2 regions of the Stenotrophomonas sp. 1L-E-5-B-C3 genome follow, and region 1 is predicted to be linked to the other one. Evidence: predicted binding sites of a transcription regulator. Region 1 holds the regulator's gene; the other holds the start of a gene.
The links. The regulator FliA, encoded in region 1, starts transcription of late flagellar genes. The targets are predictions, from matches to a motif close to TAAAGTTTNNCNNNCNNNGGCCGATAA.
Positions count from the first base shown of each region.

Region 2: a site for FliA is predicted at 1,286-1,312, ahead of AC0Z6F_RS07135 (methyl-accepting chemotaxis protein). Genes of this name have one in related genera too.

Region 1 is NZ_JBXAWS010000026.1:16,185-19,591, reverse strand. It holds gene flhF (flagellar biosynthesis GTPase FlhF) at 1-314, shown strand, start outside; gene AC0Z6F_RS21160 (MinD/ParA family ATP-binding protein) at 301-1,188, shown strand; gene AC0Z6F_RS21155 (RNA polymerase sigma factor FliA) at 1,185-1,928, shown strand; gene cheY (chemotaxis response regulator CheY) at 1,986-2,378, shown strand; gene AC0Z6F_RS21145 (protein phosphatase CheZ) at 2,378-2,983, shown strand; gene AC0Z6F_RS21140 (chemotaxis protein CheA) at 2,986-3,407, shown strand, end outside.
Region 2 is NZ_JBXAWS010000004.1:146,658-150,064, reverse strand. It holds gene AC0Z6F_RS07145 (hypothetical protein) at 168-626, shown strand; gene AC0Z6F_RS07140 (barstar family protein) at 671-1,063, opposite strand; gene AC0Z6F_RS07135 (methyl-accepting chemotaxis protein) at 1,344-3,407, shown strand, end outside.

The DNA.
Region 1 (3,407 bases):
CCCGCCAGGTCCGCACCCTGCTGGTGCTGCCGGCCAACACCAGCTTCGGCGACATGGACGAGGTGGTCCGCCGCTTCGGCGCGGCCAACCTGCAGGGCCTGGTGCTGAGCAAGCTGGACGAGACCGGCCGCTTCGGCAACGCCCTGTCGGTGGCCGTGGACCACGCCCTGCCGATCACCTGGGTGACCGACGGCCAGGACGTTCCGGAGGACCTGCACCGGGCCAGTGCAGCCAATCTCGTACTTCGCCTTGAAGATTTGCGCCGCGCGGCCGATATGCCCTGCAACCCGGAGTTGAACCATGCCGTCGCGTGAGTACGCCAAGCTGACCAAGACCTTCCCGCTGTCGGCCACCCGCAGCGAGCCGCTCGGCCCTGTGCGCACCATTGCGGTCACTGGCGGCAAGGGCGGCGTGGGCAAGACGAATGTGTCCGCCAACCTGGCCGTGGCGCTGGCCGGCATGGGCAAGCGCACGCTGCTGCTGGACGCCGATCTCGGCCTGGCCAACATCGACGTGATCCTGGGGCTGAACCCCACCTTTACCCTGGCCGATCTGGTCGCCGGCCGCTGCTCGCTGGATGACGTCATCGTCGAAGGCCCGAACGGCGTGCTGGTGGTCCCGGCCGCGTCCGGCCGCCGCCACATGGCCGAGCTGGCCCCGGCCGAGCACGTCGGCCTGGTCAACGTGTTCTCCGAGCTGGAACGCGAGCTGGACATCATGGTGGTGGACACCGCCGCCGGCATCAACGATGGCGTACTGACCTTCTGCCAGGCCGCACAGGACACCGTGGTGGTGGTCTGTGACGAGCCGGCCTCGATCACCGACGCCTACGCACTGATCAAGGTGCTGTCGCGCGAACGTGGCGTGGACCGCATCCAGGTGGTGGCCAACATGGTGCGCGACCCCAACGAAGGCCGAGTGCTGTACGAGAAGCTGACCCGTGTCTGCGAGAAGTTCCTCGCCGATGTCTCGCTGAACTACCTGGGCTGCGTGCCGCAGGACGATTGGCTGCGCCTGTCGGTGCAGCGCCAGCAGCCGGTGGTGAAGGCCTATCCGTCCAGCCCGGCCGCGCTGGCCATCACCGAGATCGCGCGCCGTACCGCGCGCTGGCAGGCGCCGACCGAACCGCGTGGCGGCGTCGAGTTCTTCCTCGAACGCATCCTCAAGCAGCGTGGGGTGACGGCATGAAAGGCGCAGCCCAGTACAGGGAAGTGCAGCGCTCGGCGGCGAACGAAGTCATCGCCCAGCACTCGGACCTGGTGCGGCGCATCGCCCACCACCTGGCCGCGCGCCTGCCGGCCAGCGTCGAGGTCGATGACCTGATCCAGGCCGGCATGATGGGCCTGATCGAAGCCTCGCGCAGCTACGACGCCGACCAGGGCGCCTCGTTCGAGACCTATGCGTCGATCCGCATCCGCGGCTCGATGATCGACGAGATCCGCCGTGGCGACTGGGTGCCCCGCTCCGTCCACCGCCGCGCTCGTGATGCCGCCGCCACCATCCGCCGCCTGGAGCAGAGCAGCGGCCGCGCCGCCAGCGCCACCGAAGTTGCCGCGGCGATGGAGATGCCGCTGCCCGAGTACCTGCGGCTGATGGAAGACGCCGCACGTGGCCAGGTGCTGAGCCTGGAGTCGCGCATCGAAGACCAGGGCGAGCTGGACACCGTCACCCAGGGCGGGCCGACCCCACAGCAGGTGCTGGAACGCGGCGAGTTCGGCCGCGAGCTGGGCAAGGCCATCGGCCACCTGCCCGAGCGCGAGCAGCTGGTGCTGTCGCTCTACTACGAGCAGGAGCTGAACCTGAAGGAGATCGGCGCGGTGCTTGGCGTGAGTGAATCGCGGGTCTGCCAGATCCACGGCCAGGCGGTGCTGCGCCTGCGTGGCCGACTGAAGATTTTCGAGGCGGCGGACGCCGGCCTCGAAGAATGAACATGCCCGAGGCGGCTGCCCCCGGCCGCCCGGACTGAACAACAAAGGAACTCTGCTTTGAACAAGAACATGCGCATCCTGATCGTCGACGACTTCTCGACCATGCGTCGGATCGTCAAGAACCTGCTGGGCGATCTGGGCTTCACCAATACCGCCGAAGCCGAGGACGGGCATGCCGCGCTGTCGCTGCTGCAGAGCCAGCCGTTCGATTTCGTGGTCACCGACTGGAACATGCCGGTGATGACCGGCATCGAACTGCTCAAGGCGATCCGCGCCGATGCCAAGCTGAAGACACTGCCGGTACTGATGGTCACCGCCGAAGCCAAGCGCGAGCAGATCATCGAAGCCGCCCAGAGCGGGGTGAACGGCTACATCATCAAGCCGTTCACTGCGCAGACCCTGGAAGAGAAGCTCGGCAAGATCTTCGAACGCCTGGCGGCCAGCGCCTGATGGATACCACGGTCGACAGGAACGCCCTCGCCTTGCGCCTGCAGGAAGCCCTGGACGCATTGGAGTCCGGTGACGAAGCCGCCTGGCGGCAGCGCATCGACGGGCTGGTCGCGCTGCGCACGCAGCCGATGATGAGCGGCCTATCGCGGCTGGCCCGCGAGCTGGGACAGGCGCTGGGTGAACTGCCGACCGTGCCCGATGAAGCCGGCGAACTGGACGACGCCTGTGCGCGCCTGGACCACGTGGTGGCGATGACCGAACAGGCCACCCACCGCACCCTGGACCTGGCCGAGGAATGCCGCAGCCTGACCGAGCAGCTGCGCGCCGAAGGCCTGCAGCCGGGCCAGGACGCGCAGCTCGAGCGCATCCGCCACAACCTGACCGAGATCGCCCTGACCCAGAGCTACCAGGACCTGACCGGGCAGATCATCCGTCGCGTGGTCGGCATCGTACGCCGCGTGCACGAAGGCTTCGGCGCACTCGGCCTGCCGCCGGAACAGCATCGCTCCGACCCGGAACTGGCCGGGCCGGCACTGAAGGGACTGGACCGCCACGCGGTCTCGCAGAACGACGCCGACGACCTGTTGTCGGACCTGGGGCTGTAAGCATGAGCGCGGTATCCGACGACATCACTGCCGATTTCATCATCGAGGCGCAGGAAATCCTGGATCGCCTGGGCGAACAGCTGGTGTCGCTGGAGCAGGCACCCCAGGACGGCGAACAGCTCAATGCGGTGTTCCGCGGCTACCACACGCTGAAGGGTGGCGCCGGCTTCCTCGGCGTGACAGCCATGGTTGAACTGTGCCATGCCGCCGAAGAAGCCCTCGGCGCCGCGCGCGCCGGCCAGGCGGTGCTGCAGGCCCACCATTTCGATGCCGCCCAGCAATCGCTGGATTACCTGCAGTCGATGCTGGATGCGGTGTCCTCGGGTACCGAACCGGGCTACGCGCCCCCCGAGCTGATCGCGCAGTTCGATGTACACGGTGGCGCCACCGCCACGCCGGCGGCCGCCGCTGCGCCCACCACCGG
Region 2 (3,407 bases), on a different contig from region 1:
GCGGCGGCAGCGGAGCTGGTACAGGGCCGTCCATGGTAACGGGTGGAACGGGTCGCGCGTCGGCTGCCTGCTGTCGCAGCCGAAGGTTGGGGCTATCAAGCCCGGCAGCGGGGGTGTAGCCTCCGGTCTGCGGCCAGGCTGGCGGCACGACAATCAAGGAGCGAGCGATGACGCAACATTCTGCGCCCCATGAAGGCCCGCAGGCCAAGGCCGCCGTTGAAGCACCGCCATCGCTCTACATCGTCGCGCTCTACCAGATTGTGGGTGGCGCCTTGGCCCTCTACGGCATGCTTGAAGTCTATGGGCCGAAAGTGCCGGAGTACCAATTGCTGGCGCGGATGAGCCTCTACCACTCCTTGCCTTATGCTGCGCTGGTCACTGCCGGTGTGCTCAACGGACTGGCGGGCATCGTGATCGGGGTGGGCATATTCGCGCGCTGGGGATGGGTTCGCCCACTGTTCGTCATCATGTTCCTGGAGACCATGGTGCTGAAGCTGGTCGATATGAAAAGCGCTGGCCCATTCGAGTTTCTTACGCTTGGCGCGATCTTCTGCGTGTCGTTGTACTGCGCGTTCCTGTTGTACCGTGAGCCGGCAAGCCGCTACTTCGCCAGCCGGGCACGCTGAGTCGATCGGATGCCTGGGCATGCGCAGGATGGAGTTCGATACCGTCAATCCGGTACGAGTGTGATGTTCGGATGGCTGTTGAATATCTGCATGACGATCTCGAAGTAGGTCTGGCCCTCGCCCCGTTGCAGCGCCTGCAGTTGGCGGGCAATGGCTTGCGTATTGAAGCGCCCTGGTGCGTCGAGCTTGGCCTGCAGCCAGCGGCCGGTGGCATCCGCGCCCAGGGCCGTTCGGCTGTGCGCGATGTCGCGCCAGATGACCCTGGCCTGGCCATGCCCGGCCAGCGCGCCATAGCCACCATGCAACAGGTCGTCCAGCGCATCCAGGCTCGGTCCAAGTTGCCAGTGCTCGCTGGCCATGAATACGCGGTTGATCTCCGCATACAGGCTGGCGATATCGTTTATGGAGGCGCCTTCGATGTGCAGCACAAGGGTCATGTGTGGTCTGTAGCCCGTCTGGAACGGTTCTGTCCGCTACAGATAACCTCTGGAGATTATGCAGCAGCGTGAGCGGGGCCTTGGCGCGGAGCCGGTCTGGTTTCAGTCGATCGTTGCGTTGTGATGAATCGTTGAAAATTATTTTTCGGTTAATCGCAACTGCATTCTTATGCTTGCGCTCACAGTTTAAATGCTTTGGATCGATTCAGTAATATCGACCCATAAAGTTTCCCTTGCCTGAGCCGCAACCGATCGTACGGTCATGATCAAGGGAATTGAGATGCTCGCCTTACGAAACCTCCGTGTGGGTTCCCGGCTGGGTGCCGGTTTCGGTCTGCTGTTGCTGTTCATCGTGGCCATCGTCGGCCTGGCGCTGTACGGAAATCACCTGAAGTCCGCCCAGTTCGAGAAAGTGGTGGACGTCAACATGGTGAAGATGCGGCTGTTGAACGACATGCTGGATACCAACAACGCGGTGTTGATGCACCGCCGGCTGATGGTGATCAAGCGCGGCGAGGATTTCGACAAGGATTATCAGAAGGCGCAGGAGCTGTCGCAGACCTACGACGGCATCTGGGCCAAATACATCAAGATTCCGCGTGATGCCACCGGCGATACCCTGGTTGCGAAAATCGACGCGGCACGCAAGGCCACCGATACGTCGACCCAGCATCTACACGATCGGATGAAGGCCGGTGATTTCGACGGCGCGGCCAAGGAGCTGCTGGCCGAGCATGGCTTGGCCACCGCCTGGAACGAATCCATCTCGGCCCTGCTTCGGCATCAGGAAATGCTGACCGAACGGAGTCGTGAGGAATATCGGTCGACCGAAGCCTGGACTGGCACCTTGTCGATTGTGTTCGGCGTACTGAGCCTGCTGCTCGGTTCGTTGGCCGCCTGGGCCATCACCCGCAGCCTGACCCGCCCGCTGGAAGGCGCGGTGAAACTGGCCGACGGCATCGCCAACGGGCGGCTGGACAGCAGCATCGACGCCTCGGGCAACGATGAGGTGACGCAGCTGCTCAGGTCGATGCAGCGCATGCAGGCACAGCTGCAGGCGGTGATGGCGGCGCAGGGTGAGCTGGCGCGCCAGCACGATGCGGGCAGCCTCAGCTACCGCATGGACGAGAGCGCGTTCCCCGGCGACTACGGGCGCATGGTGCATGAGACCAATGCGCTGGTTGGATCGCACGTGCAGGTGCAGAACCGGCTGATCGAGGTGATGAAGCACTACGCACGCGGCGATCTGTCGGTGGACATGGACCCGCTGCCCGGCGAGAAGGCGGCGATCACCCAGGCGATGGACGAAACCAAGTCCAGCTTGTCGGCGATCAACAGCGAGATCCGCCGCTTGGCAACCGCCGCTGCCGCAGGCGACTTCAGCCTGCGCGGCGACGAAGATCGCTTCGCCTATGATTTCCGCGACATGGTGGCCGGGCTCAATCGCCTGATGCAGACCACTGACGAGAACCTGGTGCAGGTCTCGACCCTGCTGCAGGCCATCTCGCGCGGCGACCTGACCGTGCGTATGCAGGGTGACTTCCATGGCGTGTTCGCGCGCATGCGTGATGACTGCAATGCCACCGTCGATCAGCTCAAGCAGATTGTCGGCCGCATCCAGTCCAGCGCGTCCAGCATCAACCTGGCGGCAGGCGAGATCGCCTCGGGAAACACCGATCTGTCGCGGCGCACCGAGCAGCAGGCGGCGAACCTGGAAGAGACGGCGGCATCGATGGAGGAGCTGACCTCCACCGTGAAGCAGAACGCCGAGCATGCCCGCCAGGCCAACCAGCTCGCGATTGGTGCGCACGGTGTCGCCTCGCAGGGCGGCGAGGTGGTCGGCCAGGTGGTCACCACGATGTCGGCCATCGAAGCCTCGTCGAAGAAGATCGCCGAGATCATCAGCGTCATCGACGGCATCGCGTTCCAGACCAACATCCTGGCGTTGAACGCGGCGGTGGAAGCTGCGCGTGCCGGTGAGCAGGGCAGGGGCTTTGCGGTGGTGGCCAGTGAGGTGCGCACGCTGGCACAGCGCTCGGCCGGTGCGGCCAAGGAGATCAAGGGCCTGATCGAGGATTCGGTGGGCAAGGTGGCCGACGGATCGGCGCTGGTCCGTCAGGCTGGCACGACCATGGGCGAGATCGTCGCCTCGGTGCAGCGGGTGACCGACATCATGGCCGACATCTCCGCCGCCTCGCAGGAGCAGAGCTCGGGCATCGAGCAGGTGAACCAGGCGGTAGTGCAGATGGACGAGACCACCCAGCAGAACGCTGCCCTGGTGGAAGAAGCGAGCGCCGCCGCACGCTCGATGGAGGAGCAGTCCAACCTGCTGGCCGAGGCGGTA